DNA from 2 places in the Viridibacillus sp. FSL R5-0888 genome. Region 2 is predicted to be linked to the other one. Evidence: riboswitches for the same ligand, from Rfam matches in the RefSeq annotation. Region 2 holds a riboswitch; the other holds the start of a gene.
What was found. A riboswitch is a leader RNA that binds a small molecule or an ion and turns the genes downstream of it on or off. The one in region 2 is predicted to bind S-adenosylmethionine.
Positions count from the first base shown of each region.

Region 1 (8,153 bases), 3.3 Mb from region 2:
TTTTGTTTAACGAAGCCAATCCAGAAACACGTTATAAAGTACGTGAGGTTGAGGAGTTTTTAGAAAATGAACAAAAGCCAATAGAAGAGTTTCTTTCTAATTTTTTACCCATTTCAACTAGTATGACATTAGAAGAAAAGTATTTGGAAAGTTGGCAAAGCATATCTGCTGACCTTGCCTCTTTAGAAAGATTTACTAATGTATCTCTAATGTTCGATTATATGAAAATGATTAACGAGTAACAATAAAAGCCTTGAAACCGATTAATTTTGGTTTCAAGGCTTTTACTTTACTTATTCAAACTTTGTACTGTTGGTATCGTCAAATTTTTATGACGCTTTACTGGATCCAATTTGCGCTCTATGAAACCAAGTATCAAATCTGTAATGATAGCCATCAGTGCTGTTGGAATGGCACCTGCTAGAATAATCGCTGTACCATCCGTAGCATTTGTACCACGGATGATAATATCCCCAAGTCCACCTGCTCCAATGAAAGCACCAATTGCTGTAATACCGATAGCAACAACAAGGGCTATACGAATTCCTGCAATAATTACAGAGAGTGAGAGTGGTAACTCAATCATATACAGCACTTGAATGCGTGTCATTCCCATCCCTCTACCGGAATCGGTAAGATCCTTATTAATATTATTAATACCTGTATATGTGTTTTTAATAATCGGCAGTAATGAATATAGGAATACCGTGATAATTACTGTCGTTTTTCCAAGCCCCATACCTAGCATAAGAATCGCTAGTAATGCAAGCGCTGGTATAGTCTGTATAATATTCGCTATCGTAATGATAAACCCTGATAATTTAGCGTATTTCGAAATTAGTACGCCTAGTGGAATACCGACGATGGCTGCTAAGATTACACCGTAAATTGAGATAAAAAAATGTGTTATAAATTGCTCGAATACATAAGAACCATTTTCAGAGAAGTAGTAAAAGAATTGTTGGAATGTATTTAAATCAGTCATCCTTTTTCCCTCCTTCTTCATCTTCAAAATAATTATGTTCTTCTAAAAATTTTTCGGCCACAATAGCTGGTTCAACTAGATTGTTATCAGCTTCATAGTTAAGCTTTTGCATTTGCTCTGTTGAAATTTTACCTATTAATTTTTCAATCGCTTCTTTTACTTTTGGTTTTGCTTCTAATAATTCATTTACTGCAAGAGTACTCGCATCATACGGTGGGAAGAATTGTCGGTCATCCTCTAATACAACAAGATCATAACTTGCAATACGACCATCTGTTGTATAGCCAAGAATCACATCCATTTTGCCTGCTTCTACAGCATCGTAGACAAGCCCAATCTGCATAGGATAAACGTCTTTAAAATCAAAACCATACGTTTTCACAAAGTCTTTATAGCCATCCCCTACACGATTGACCCATGAGTTGTCGACGCCTGCCTGTAAATCTTTTGCGATGCCTTTTAAGTCACTCACTTTTTTCAAATGATGCTTTTCAGCCATTTCACGTGTGACCATAAATGCATACGTATTTGCAAAACCATATGTGTCGAAAAATGTTTGATCATAGCGCTCTTGGAATATTTTTTGTACAGTATCCATCGCTTTTTTAGGATCTTTAACAGGATCTTCTTTTAAAGCCCCAGTAAGGTCTGTTCCTGTATAACGTGTTGAAGAAATATTTGCATCGCCGTTAATCATTGCTTGATGCAGCACGACACTTGATCCTAAATTATTAATCAGTTCTACCTTTTCATCTGTTTCATGTTCAATTATTAATTTCAGCATATTAGCCATAATCTTACTTTCTGTCGTTGTCATTGAAGCAATTTTCACGTCATTATCATCACTTGAACCGGTTAGTGAACAAGCAGATAAAATTAACACCGTCATAATCAAGCCAATGGTAATTATTTTTTTATATTTCATAAGCATGTTCCCCTCCTAACGTTCAATTTTTAAACCTCTTGGTGTAGCCCACTTTTCTACTTTAGATAATATAAAGTCAGTAATTAAGGCCAAAATAGTTACTAATACAGCGCCGCCAATAATAAATTCAGGTTGATAAAGGTTCAGTCCATTAAAAATAAAATCACCTAAGCCACCTGCTCCTATGTAAGATGCTAACGTTGCCCATGAGATTGCGTACACTGCAGATAAGCGAATCCCAGACATAATGACAGGGATAGCTAATGGCAGTTCCACCATCCCGATGGATTGTATTTTTGTCATTCCCATACTAATTCCTGCTGATTTCAGACCTGAATTCACAGAATTCATACCAATATAAGTATTATTTAAAATAGGTAATAGTGTGTAGATAAATAGAGCAATAATTGCAGGGATTTTCCCGACTCCTAAGAATGGAATCATAATTGCTAAAATAGCTAATGACGGCAGTGTTTGTAAAACACTTGTAATACCTAAAACGATTTTAGCGGTTCTCTGTAGTTTTGATAATAAAATACCTAAAGGAACTGCAACGACTATACCTAAAATTAAAGCTATAGCAGATATATAAAAATGTTCCCATGTTTTTTGCACAATATCTCCGCCGTTTTGTGTTATAAAATCAATCATCTACTCACGTCCTTTCTATTTAGTTAATATTCAGTTAAGTTGTTTATTAGATTCACTTTGTTGCTCTGGATTAATACCATTTGCATCCTCATTTATTTCCTCATCACCCCAAATAGTGTCGTATACCATATCCACAATATTTGCACGAGTAACAAGTCCAATTAAACGATGCTCTTCATCTACAACAGGAATGTGTTTTAAATTCCGCTTTAAAATACGACGCACTGAATCTTGTAATTTTGTACCATTTCGTACATAAAAGACGTCTTTTTCTACTGCTTCAGAAATGCTAGAAGTGGTATGTCGTGCCGTAGTTAATCCCTCAACATCGATATAACCTTTCAAATGATTTTGTCCATCAACAACAAATAATGTGTCGACACGCTTTGTCACCATCAAACGAAAAGCATCATTAATACTTTTTTCTAACGTTATAGAGATTGGTTTAATCATTACATCATCAACAATTTTTGCACTTGGTTTTTCTTGCATTAAACGGTGAGAGCCAATAAATTCACGAACAAATTCGTTAGCAGGGTTAGATAGGATATTGTCAGGAGTATCAAATTGGATAACTTGGCCACTATGCATTATGCAAATACGATCTGCCAATTTAATCGCTTCGTCCATATCGTGCGTGACGAAAATTACTGTTTTACCAAGACGTTGCTGTAAATCTTTCATCAAGTCTTGTAGCGTGTCACGAGTAATAGGGTCTAATGCGCCGAATGGTTCGTCCATTAAGATAATGTCTTGGTCTGCGGCTAATGCCCGGAGCACGCCGATACGCTGTTGTTGACCACCAGATAATTGCGCGGGATATAGATCGAGATAGCTTTGAGGTAAATTAACAAGTTCAATGAGGCGTTCTGCTGTTTGATCTTTCTTTTCTTTTGTCCATTTTAACAATTTAGGTACAAGCGTAATATTTTCACGAATGGTCATATGTGGCATAAGACCGATTTGTTGAATAACATATCCAATACTCCTACGAAGTGCTACGGGGTTCTTTTTCGCTAAATCTTCCCCTTCTAAGTATATGGTGCCTTTGGTTGGTTCTATCATTCTATTAATCATACGCATGGCAGTCGTTTTCCCACTTCCACTTGTACCGATAAAGGCGACAAATTCACCGCGTTCTATTTCAATATTCATATCATCAACGGCTTTCTTTCCACCCCTATATACTTTCGATAAATTCTCTATCTTTAGCATAAGTATTCCCCCTCAAATTTTATAACCTAAGTTCTTTTACCCACTATCGATAGACATTAAACCTCAAAAAATAAAAATATTGAAAATATTTACTTGATTGTATAATTCATCACAATTTCCAACTGTATGAATGTGCTTGTTTCAATACGTCAAATGCTTTGATTCCTTGCAATCTACTGATCATTGATAATTAAAATCCTTCATTTATATCCAATAGAATTTATCTCATTTTAAATTGTAATCTTAGGTTCTTTTCTATAACTTTTAATCCCTACAAAAATACTTTGTTTTTCATATTGACTTTCATCTTTAGAAAAAGTAAGATAATTGAAACAATAGAATATTACTTATCATGAGAAGCTAAGGGACTGGTCCGATGAAGCTTCAGCAACCACTGTATAACAGAATGGTGCTACTTCCAGCAAGAGAAATCTTGACAGATAAGGGTGCATACACAACATTTAAGCTCCCTCTATTATAAATGGGGGATTTTTTATACCTTCAATACATAGTAATTCTATAAGAATTATAAACTTAGAAAAGACGAGGGGATTTATTATGAAAGAGATATTTATAAGAACAGAGCTACAACGACAATGGTTAGATAAGCTAGCGTTGCTTCAAGACCAAATTACAGGTAGCGCCGCAACTGTAGATGAATTATCTATCTTTCCTAAAGAGAGCTTTAGCCTGCTACGCGAAATTGGCTATCCTGCAATCACTTTGCCGAAAGAATTTGGTGGCGAAGGATTTTCAGTTTACGATATGGTCCTTCTACAAGAAACACTTGCAAGCTACGATGAGAATACTTCACTTTCAATGGGCTGGACTTTAGGAGTTGTGGGTGAATTGTATCAGGAGAAATTGTGGTCAGATGACAAGCTTAATTTTTTTGCAAACGAAGTACAAAATGGCGCCATTGTGAATCGTTCTGTAAGTGAGGCACGCACTGGCAGCCCCACTCGAGGCGGGCGTCCTGGAACAACTGCAGTTCGTTCTGAAATAGGGTGGCTTATAAATGGACGCAAAATTTTCACAACGGCTTCCCCTGTTTTAGATTATTTTTTAACTTCTGCTTGGATTGAAGAAAAACAACAAGTCGGGTTCTTTTTAATTCATAAAGATACAGCAGGGGTATCTATTGAAGAAACGTGGGATGTTATGTCGATGCGCGGCACATCAAGTCACGACTTAATATTACAAAATGTTAAAGTAAGTGACTCGGATTTAGTCGAATTACCAAATCATCCAAGCGGAGGTAAAATCAACGGCTGGTTGTTGCATATTCCTGCAACATATTTAGGCATAGCACAAGCAGCTCGTGATTATGCGGTTCACTTCGCAAATCATCATCAACCAAATAGCTTAAATTCACCGATCAGCTCATTACCAAATGTGCAGCATCAATTAGGTGAAATTGAGTTAAAACTTCAGCAATCTAGATTTGTCTTATATGGTACAGCAGAAGCTTATGACGACCCAAAACGAAGAGACTCATTGAGCAATGAAATTGCCGTTGCCAAACATACAGTGACTAATGCAGCCATTGATATCGTTGATAAAGCTATGAGAGTAGTAGGTGCAAAAAGTTTACAAAACGCTAATCCATTACAACGATATTACCGGAATGTCCGTGCGGGTCTACACAATCCTCCAATGGATGATATGACTATTACAAAATTAGCATTAACAGCTATTGAAGAAGAAAAGAAAAAGAATTCGATTGTGAATTAATAATAAAAAAATAAACTTAAAAGGGGTTTTAAGATATGTTCAGTAAAAAACTATTAAAATTTGCAGCAGTCGGTATTACTTCAATAGCAATTTTAGCTGGTTGCTCTACAAGTGAAGCATCCGATTCTAAAGATAAAGGAAATTCCTCTAAAGTACGTACCGTGAAAGTTGCCTTTGACCAAGCGAGTAAGCCAATTTCATATATTGACGACCAAGGTAATCCAACTGGATACGATGTAGAAGTGATGAAGCTAGTAGATGAATTATTACCAGACTATAAATTTGAATATGTAGGCACGACTAGTGACGACCTATTGATTGGTGTCGAACAAGGTAAATACCAAGTCGGTGTCAAAAATGCCTTCTTCACAGAAGAGCGTACAGAAAAATTCATCTACCCTAAAGAGTTCCTTGGCTTAAGTAGTGCAGGTTTAGTATTACGTAAAGAGGATGAAAATATTAAGTCGTTAAAAGACTTTGCATCAGCAGGTTACTCTCTAGCACCAATCGCTGCTAATAATGCTCAATATACAGTCATCGATGAATACAACAAAAAAAATCCAGATAACAAAGTAAAACTAAAAGCTGGAGATGCTTTCACTATCGATATTGTTCAATGGGTCAATGAAGGTCGAGTAGATGGTGGTGTAATGATTGAAGGTCCTTTTAACCAACAAGTTACAGCCAAAGACGGTGCTTATCATAAATTAGAAAATGACATTGTGTACAACGAATTTGCAGTAATTAAAACATGGCCACTATACAACAAAAAAGAACAGAAATTTGCAGATGCATACGACAAAGCTATAAAACAAATTAAAGAAGAACAAAAAACAAATGAACTAAGCAAAAAATTCTACGACCGTGATTTATTTGAAGTACTTGAGCAAGTGGAACGTTAATTGCTTATGCATACGTAACGTCCTTAGGCTGTTGAGTCATTACACTCAACAGCCTTTCCAATACAAAACGAAAATGGTGAGCATATGGAAAAATATTTTGATGCATCTTACATCTGGGAGTCACTCCCTATTTTACTCCCCTTTCTAAAGGTGACATTTATGATAGCAGGTCTGTCCATTTTACTAGGTTCTTTTTTCGGTTTATTACTTGCGATAGCCAAACTGAGTAGCAGTAGAATTGCTCAAAAACTTGCAAACGGCTATACAACTATCATGCGTTGTACACCTTCAATCGTCTTACTATTTCTCGTTTATTATGGTGTACCTGCATTAGCTGAAAATTTCGGCCTCAATTTGCATGATATTGATACAGCCATATTTGTTATCGTAACTTTCACACTACAATTTGCAGCCATTATGTCAGAAGTAATTCGTTCTTCTTACGGTTCAATTGACAAGGGCCAATACGAAGCAGCTGTTAGTGTAGGCCTAACACCTTTTCAGGCCTATCGTCGTATTATTTTTCCACAAGCTTTAGTTGTAGCACTCCCCAATCTTGGTAACGGTATGATTGCCTTATTACAAGAAGGTGCACTTGCTTATACTATCGGGCTTATTGATGTCGTTGGAAAAGCTAATCTCATTATCGCCAGCAATATAAATGCACATGCTCTCGAAATTTTTATCGCTTTAGCAATCATCTACTGGGTATTGTCATTGATCATCGAAAAATTCTTCTCAATTCTAGAGAAATTCTTTAGTAAAGGTAAAAAAACTTTGGAGACAACATAAGGAGGTACGCGCATGTCTGAAGGATTAAATTATAATTTTTTGATTGATACATTTTTCGTCGCATTGTCTGGCGTACCAGTGGCCCTACTCGTGACTATTGTTTCTTTACTGATTGCTATACCTCTTGCGTTTTCACTCGCTTTAACACGTATTTATCGAATACCTTTTATACAACGTTTAACTCAAGTGTACGTATCTTTTGTACGAGGTACACCTATTATTATTCAAATCTTCATCGTCTATAGTAGCGTTCCATTAATTTTAACCGCACTATTTAAAAAATATGATATTGCTATTGATGTCTATAAAATCCATCCAATTTGGTACGCCTTTATCGTCTTTTCATTTAGCACTACTGCCATTTTAATCGAGATTTTCCGTTCTGCACTGAGCACAGTCAACAAAGGACAGTTAGAAGCTGCACATTCGGTAGGCTTAACGACTTATCAAGCATACCGACGCATCATCATTCCACAAGCACTTGTGGTAGCACTACCGAATATTTGTACAGCAACCGTCAACCTCATCAAAGCTACTTCCCTTGGTTACGCAATGTCTTTACAGGAAATCACATTGAAAGCTAAGGTTGCTGCAAACGTAGGTTACAACTATGTTGAAGCATATATAGATATATTCATCGTGTACTTAATCTTATGTAGTGTTGTCGAATATGGATTTAAATTGTATGAAAAACACTTACGGAAATATAAATTAGCAAATGCTTAAAACTGGGGTGTGATAATATGTTAAATATTAAAAATGTGCATAAATCATTTGGCAATAATGAAATATTAAAAGGTGTCGACTTATCCATTGATAAGGGGGATGTTGTCGTCATCTTAGGTCCTAGTGGTTCCGGTAAAACGACTTTACTCCGTTGCCTTAACTTTTTAGAAAAGGCAGATCAAGGTCATGCTACTTTCGGAGAAATTGATGTAGATTTACATGA
Region 1 is NZ_JBBPAU010000001.1:4,151,669-4,159,821, forward strand. Features, by position in the region: gene MKY02_RS20460 (hypothetical protein) at 1-242, shown strand, start outside; gene MKY02_RS20465 (ABC transporter permease) at 290-985, opposite strand; gene MKY02_RS20470 (osmoprotectant ABC transporter substrate-binding protein) at 978-1,910, opposite strand; gene MKY02_RS20475 (ABC transporter permease) at 1,926-2,561, opposite strand; gene MKY02_RS20480 (betaine/proline/choline family ABC transporter ATP-binding protein) at 2,592-3,776, opposite strand; SAM riboswitch class I at 4,121-4,223, shown strand; gene MKY02_RS20485 (acyl-CoA dehydrogenase family protein) at 4,335-5,510, shown strand; gene MKY02_RS20490 (transporter substrate-binding domain-containing protein) at 5,546-6,412, shown strand; gene MKY02_RS20495 (amino acid ABC transporter permease) at 6,497-7,204, shown strand; gene MKY02_RS20500 (amino acid ABC transporter permease) at 7,217-7,930, shown strand; gene MKY02_RS20505 (amino acid ABC transporter ATP-binding protein) at 7,948-8,153, shown strand, end outside.
Region 1: another riboswitch for S-adenosylmethionine. It lies ahead of MKY02_RS20485 (acyl-CoA dehydrogenase family protein); the one in region 2 lies ahead of metK (methionine adenosyltransferase).

Region 2 (8,153 bases):
TATTATTCAAGTCGACGAACCTGCACTTAGAGAGGGTTTACCATTAAAGTCCTCAAAACATGATGCTTATTTGGACTGGTCAGTGGATGCCTTTAAATTAGCTACATCAGGAGTTGAAGATGAGACGCAAATTCATACGCATATGTGCTATTGTGAATTTAATGATTTTATTGAACCAATCCATGCGCTTGATGCGGATGTTATTTCAATTGAAACATCGAAAAGTCACGGTGAAATTATTGGGGCTTTCAAAAATGCAACATATACAAATAGTATTGGTTTAGGTGTGTACGATATTCATAGTCCAAGAATTCCTGAAATAGATGAAATGGTTGCTGTAGTAAATGACAGTCTTGAAGTTATCTCACCAGAACAGTGCTGGATTAATCCGGATTGTGGTTTAAAAACACGAAAAACCGATGAAACTTTAGCAGCGCTTGAGATAATGGTAAAAACCGCTCAATTGTTAAGAAAACGAAGTGTACAACGTGTAAACTAAAAAAGTATCATACAAGCCTATAATCCAATTAAAATTGAATTTTGTTATAACATTGATTATTAAAAAATAAAATTGATATAAGTTACTTTAGAAAGAAAATCAAAATTTTGAATCCGCCTTTACTTAAAGATTAGTAGAGGTGGATTTTTAGGTGCTATTCATATTATTTTATCAGTGAAGAGCGTTAAGGATATTCGATGAAACAAAGTTAACCGAGGTGCTATTGATAAAAGGGTAGAAGTTACCAAGGTCATTTAAAAGGTTATTGAATGAATAAATTTAAGTGAAAAGGTATCCTCTATTATCAACAAGTGAATATTGCTATGTTTACTGGGGCGTCAAAGTATAATTGATTTAGATTAGGTTATCCTATATAAAAAAAAGGATGATATGATGAATAAACCCATTACACTTTACGTTTCGATTGCAAATCAGCGTTACTATACTTCTCCTGACGAATCACCATGGGAATTTAAACTTCAGATTGAACCACAGTATATAAAAGTTTTTGACCAACTATTTAATCAAGCGGAATATTTTGATGGGAAGAGTATATGGAGAGCTCAATTACCTTACATTCCATACCATTTAGATCAGGAAAACGATGAAGTTGATCTACGTTTAAAGAAACTATATGCACTTGTTCATGAATTTGGTGATACTGAAACGAAGCAATTAATTGAGCAAATGCCGTATTATAGTTGATTGAAAAACATACCTTCGTTACACTTAGAGCAATAGGGAGTGATCGAAGGTATGTTTACATTTACAGATTTAAACGGCAATGGTGTTGAATTATCTTTTAAAAAAAATGCTTTTAAAATAGCGCCTAAGCATGTATTAGTCTTGGCTAAATATCATAAACAGTGGTTATTAACGGATCATCCAAACCGTGGCCTTGAATTTCCAGGTGGCAAAGTAGAAGGAGACGAAACGTTAGAACAAGCTGCTGAAAGGGAAGTATATGAAGAAACAGGTGCTATCATTCATGAAATAGAATGGTTAGCAACATACTATGTTCATGATGATCGTCCATTTAGTAAAGCAGTATATGTGGCAAATGTATTGAAAATCGATGACATTCAGCAAAAATTTGAAACGAATGGAGCTGTACTGCTATCGGATGAAGAGTTACATAATTGTGATCGACTAAGCTTCTACATGAAAGATGCAGGGATGAAAAAAATGTTGGAGAAGGTGAGTGAACGTGAAGATAAATGGCTTCGTTGAAAGTAGTCGTAGTTATCCGTCTCCAAATCCACAAGTTCGTCTAACTGAAATTACATATTGGTCTGAAGGTTTGCGAGTGAAAGGATTACTTGCAGAGCCCGTAGCAAAGGGTATTTATGAAGGACTACTTTATCTAAGGGGCGGTATGCAGGGTATTGGAATGGTGCGACCTGCTCGTATTGCGCAATTTGCATCGCAAGGATTAGTTGTTTTTGCGCCGTATTACCGAGGAAATCGTGGGGGAGAAGGGCGAGATGAATTTGGTGGAAATGACCGTTATGATGCAGTGAATGGTGTCGATGTATTAAAACAATTTTGTCGTTCACATCGTATTCATATTTTCGCATTTTCTAGAGGTGGTTTGATGGCGCTTTGGACTGGAATTTTGCGAAATGATATTACCTCGATTGTGACTTGGGCAGGCGTTTCTAATCCTAAATTTACTTATGAAGAACGTATAGATATGCGTAGAATGATGAAAAGGGTAATAGGCGGATCACCTACTAAGATGCCTGAGGCTTATGAAGAACGTTCACCAATTGCGAAGATAAAGCAATTAAATGCACCAATATTAATTATTCATGGTAAAAAAGATGAAAACGTTGGAATGCATCATGCATTATTGCTTGAAGAAAGCTTAAAGGCATTTAATAAGCATGTTGAAACATGGTATTATAATGACTTTACACATTTTTTCCCTAGTGCAGTCAATCACAAAATAGTTAAGAGCGCATGTAATTGGATGAAACTCCAAAAGGGGTGAACTAATGCTAGGTTATGTAAAAATAACAGTCGACCCGGAAAAATTGAAAGTGGGAGCAAGTTTTGAGGAAACATATCTATTTTGGCAAATTCTTTGCGATGTATTTGTAAAAGAGTGTGTAGAAGTAGAGATTCAAAGTTGGCAAGAAGAAAATGGTGTCATTGAAGAGTTGGAAAAAATATCGGATGTCTCTAAAGATGAAGGTCTAATAAAAATTCAAAGAATTCCTCTAACAGATGCTAATCGTGCATTTTTTAATAATCATGCTGCTAATAAAGAGGGGAAATTAAAATGGTTCTCTATGCGCTTTTACGATGAAAATGGGAAAGGCAGAATAGAGGTTAGGGATTATGGCTTTGAGGTACGCTTTAATAAGGTCACAGGAGCACAATCTGAAGAAGTGATACAACAATTTTCTAATCCTCATACAGAGGCGGTATTTTATGATGATGATGTTGAATAAGTTGATTGGAGCGTAGCGACGAAGCAGCTTTGAGCCCGCCCGAGGAAAGCGTCCACCGTAGTGGAAATCAACGGTCTTAACAATTTGTATATATTGTAAAATAAAAAGACCACTCAGAGAGTGGTCTTTTCTAATTTGTTCGATTTTGTTCGATTGATTTAAGCGATAGGACCGCCGTTTTTCACGATATCTTCTGAAACAACACCGAATTTTTTGAAGTTTTCGCGGAACATGTTAGCAAGTGCAGAAGCTTTTTGATCATAAGCTTCTTTATCTTCCCAAGCGTTACGTGGATTTAATACTTCAGTTGGGACACCTTCAATTGCTACAGGCATTTCTAAACCGAAGATAGCATCTTTTTCAGTAAAGACGTTATTTAGTTTACCATCGATTGCAGCGCGAACCATTGTACGAGTGTAAGAAAGTTTCATACGGTTACCAACACCGTACTCGCCACCAGTCCAACCAGTGTTTACTAAGAAAACGTTTACTTCGTGTTCGTCGATTTTGTTACCTAACATCTCAGCATAAACTGTTGCTGGAAGTGGTAGGAATGGAGAACCGAAGCATGTTGAGAATACTGGTTCAGGTGAAGTAACACCACGTTCAGTACCTGCTAGTTTAGATGTGAAACCACTTAAGAAGTGATACATTGCTTGTTCTTTTGATAACTTACTGATTGGAGGCAATACACCAAAAGCATCTGCAGTTAAGAAGATGATTGTTTTAGGATGGCCTGCAACAGATGGATCAACAATATTTTCGATATTTTGGATTGGGTAAGCAACACGAGTATTTTCTGTTAGCGAAACATCATCATAGTTAGGTATGCGTGTTTCCTCATCCACTACTACGTTTTCTAATACAGTACCAAAACTAATTGCATTGTAAATTTCAGGTTCTTTCTCTTTAGAAAGGTTGATAGTTTTAGCGTAGCAACCGCCTTCGATATTGAATACACCGTTGTCAGACCAACCATGTTCATCATCACCGATTAGTTTACGATCTGCATCTGCAGATAACGTTGTTTTACCAGTTCCAGATAATCCGAAGAACAATGCTACATCGCCTGCTTCACCAACGTTTGCTGAACAGTGCATTGAAAGAATACCTTGTTGTGGTAATAAGTAATTCATGATACCGAAAATTGATTTTTTCATTTCTCCTGCGTATTCAGTTCCACCAATTAGGATGATACGTTTTTCAAGCGAAACGATAATGAAAGTTTCTGAGTCAGTACCGTCTACTGCTGGATCCGCTTTGAAAGTTGGAGCAGAAACGATTGTGAAGTCAGCTTCATGAGTTTCTAACTCCTCTTCAGTAGGACGAATGAATAATTGGTGTGCAAATAAGTTATGCCAAGCGTATTCATTTACTACACGAATAGCTAAACGAGATGATGGGTCTGCACCTGCAAAACCTTTAAATACAAACAATTCTTCTTTTTCTTTTAAGTAGTTTACTACTTTAGTGTATAATGAGTCGAAGATATCTGACGAAATTGGTCTGTTTACTTTACCCCAATCAATTTTGTCTTTCGAACTATCTTCTTCAACCATATATTTATCTTTAGGAGAACGACCTGTATATTTTCCTGTGACTGCCCTTACAGCACCATCAACAGTTAGGATTGCCTCACCGCGTGAAGTAGCTTTTTCTGTTAATTGTGGTACTGAAAGTTGTTCCAGAATATTATCACCTTTCAATAATTCCTTCAGTTCATTCGTAATCTCTACTGAATTCATCGTTTTACGTACCATCCTTTTTATATTATTCCTCGTATTAGAGGGGATTTATAATTCATTTCGGAAATTAGTATAACACATTTAGTTAAATAATCTATACTAATTACCATTTAATTTTCATGAAAGTTGTACTTTTTTTTAGAAATAAAAAAGGTGTTGACAACTAAGGTATAATGTTCTAATATGAGAAATTGAACGGATACTCTTATCCCGAGCTGGTGGAGGGTCAGGCCCTATGAAACCCGGCAACCTGCATTGTGATTTTATGTGATGCGCTGGTGCTCAATCTGATGCAAGGATTTGATCCTTGAACGATAAGAGTGAAAGGTGCTTATGAATTATTCCCTTCCACTCATTAGTAATAATGGGGGGAAGGGTTTTTTTATTTAAAATAGACCAATTCCTAAATTTTTTATAAGTATGTGTAATTTATGCGGTTCTATTTATATATAGTGGCACTTTCTAGAATCCTCGTGTTAAAGGCAGCAACGGCTTGGCGTTCAATCCTACTGGAAAGAACTAACATGGGTAATGAGTACCGTATCATTTCCGAGGCAATCTCGCAGATAATAGGAGGAAACCAAATGACAAACCGTCGACTGTTTACATCTGAGAGTGTAACAGAAGGACATCCAGATAAAATTTGTGATCAAATTTCGGATGCCATTTTAGATGAAATCGTTTCAAAAGACCCGAATGCACGTGTAGCGTGTGAAACTACAGTTACAACTGGTCTTGTATTAGTAGCAGGAGAAATTACAACATCAACTTATGTTGATATTCCTAAAATCGTTCGTGAAACGGTAATGGAAATCGGTTATACACGTGGTAAATATGGCTTTGATGGCGAAAACGTAGCTGTTTTAACAGCAATCGGTGAGCAATCAGCTGATATCGCATTGGGCGTTGACCAAGCACTTGAAGCACGCGAAGGTTCAATGACAGATGAAGATATTGAAGCAATTGGTGCAGGTGACCAAGGTTTAATGTTTGGATATGCATGTAACGAGACACCTGAGTTAATGCCTCTACCTATTAGCTTGGCACATAAATTAGCAAGACGTTTAACTGAAGTTCGTAAAACAAACGAGTTACCTTATTTACGTCCAGATGGTAAAACACAAGTAACAATCGAATATGATGAAAATAATCATCCAGTTCGTGTGGATACAATTGTTATTTCAACTCAACATGATCCAGAAGTAACGTTAGAGCAAATTAAAGAGGATTTACAAGCACGTGTAATTGCTCCAGTTGTACCTACTGAATTACTAGACGAGAAAACAAAATACTTCATCAACCCAACAGGTCGTTTTGTAATAGGTGGACCAAAAGGTGATGCAGGCTTAACGGGACGCAAAATTATTGTAGATACTTATGGTGGATATGCTCGTCATGGTGGCGGTGCTTTCTCTGGTAAGGATGCGACTAAGGTTGACCGTTCTGCAGCTTATGCAGCGCGTTATGTTGCAAAAAATATCGTAGCAGCTGAACTTGCTGAGCGTTGTGAAGTACAACTGGCTTATGCAATTGGTGTTGCACAACCGGTTTCAATTGCAATCGATACTTTCGGTACTGGTAAAGTAAAAGAAACAAATTTAGTTGAATGGGTTCGTGAATTATTTGATTTACGCCCAGCTGGAATCATTAAAATGCTTGATTTACGTCGCCCTATCTACAAACAAACAGCTGCTTATGGTCACTTCGGCCGTACAGATTTGAATGTTCCTTGGGAAGCTACAGATAAAGCTGCCGTTTTAAAAGAAAAAGCTGGACTTTAATTCAATCTGAAAAATTACAATAACATAAAATATCCCGAGTTACATGTTGATTATTAAGTAATCAATTGTAGTTCGGGATGTTTTTTATTATATTATAGAAGAAACTCATAGCAAGAGATTAAAAAAACCTGAGAATTCGTTTGAAAAACGATACTCAGGCATCTTGATTGAATTATTTTTGAAGTGATTTATAATATTGTCCTTTTTCGTAATACTCGTTGACAATACGGTCCATATCTTTTTTATCTTCCTCTGTTAACTCTCTAATAACTTTTGCAGGGCGTCCAAATGCTAATGTGTTTGGAGGAATTTTCTTACCTTGCGAAACGAGACTACCGGCACCTATAAATGCACCTTCGCCAATCTCAGCACCATCTAGGATAATTGAAGCCATTCCTACAAGAGCGCCTCTTTTTATAGTACAGCTATGTAATGTTACTTGATGTCCAATTGTCACATCGTCTTCTAAAATAAGTGGATATGCAGGACTTTGATGTAAACAACATAAATCTTGGATATTTACTTTGCGTCCGATAATCGTAGGTGAAACATCTCCGCGAATAACTGTATTGTAAAAAATAGATGAATCAGGTCCAATAGTAACATCGCCAGTGATAATTACGTTATCACCGATAAAAACGGATGGGTCAATAGATGGTTTTTTGTCTCTAAATGGATAAATCATCGAAAAACGCCTCATTTCAAGTTATTATGTATTATTATCGTAACAAAAGGAAGCTATGAATGGAACTGAAATCGTCAGAATACGTTAATATATACGTAGGAATTTATGAGGTGAGATAGTAATGTGGAAATGGGAAACGGATGGCCAAGCAAGAGCTGTCGCTGTAATTATACATAGTGCATACGAACATCATCGTCGTTATGCATGGTTAATCGAAAATTTAAGAACATCTGGTATTCATGTTATTTCAGGAGATTTACCTGGACATGGTGAAGAGAGTAGACATAAACGTGTGCATAGTGAAGAGTTTAAAAGTTACGAAACATTTGTTAAACAACTTATGCAAGCAGCTTTAACATATAACTTACCTGTATTTGTTGTGGGACATGGTTTAGGAGCTATATTAGGGATCCATGTTGTTGAAAAATTCAAATACGAATGTACAGGTATTATAATAACATCACCTTGGATGCATTTAAAACACCAACCATCAAAGTTATCAAATGCTTTAACAGGTCTAAGTAAACTGACAGGCAATCTGAAAATCAATCACGAAATCAATATTAAACACTTAACGAGAAGCTATGAATTTTATAAAGAGGAAAAAGATGATATTTACTATAATGATGTCATAACTGTCAATTGGTATCGTGAACTTCATGGTTTCATGAAGGGAATATCACAACAAACGGTATTTCCAAATATCCCGATTTTATTAATGACTGGTGGCAACGATAAAATAGCGGATGTATCGTATGGTAAAAAATGGCTTTCTCAACAAAGTTTATCAGAGTATCAGTATAAGGAATGGAAAGCCTGTTATCATGATTTGTTCCAAGAACCTGAACGCGAAGATATTTATGCTTATATGGAGAGCTTTATCTTTAATACATTAAAATCAGTTGGATACATCATTTAAATTTTGACGGAATTTTACAAAATTCCGTCTTTTTTTATTTGTAACCGATTTCAATTGTCATATAACAC
Region 2 is NZ_JBBPAU010000001.1:894,640-902,792, forward strand. Features, by position in the region: gene metE (5-methyltetrahydropteroyltriglutamate--homocysteine S-methyltransferase) at 1-499, shown strand, start outside; gene MKY02_RS04485 (hypothetical protein) at 893-1,204, shown strand; gene ytkD (RNA deprotection pyrophosphohydrolase) at 1,256-1,729, shown strand; gene MKY02_RS04495 (alpha/beta hydrolase family protein) at 1,707-2,492, shown strand; gene MKY02_RS04500 (hypothetical protein) at 2,497-2,955, shown strand; gene pckA (phosphoenolpyruvate carboxykinase (ATP)) at 3,114-4,700, opposite strand; SAM riboswitch class I at 4,903-5,021, shown strand; gene metK (methionine adenosyltransferase) at 5,285-6,481, shown strand; gene MKY02_RS04515 (gamma carbonic anhydrase) at 6,654-7,166, opposite strand; gene MKY02_RS04520 (alpha/beta hydrolase) at 7,288-8,085, shown strand.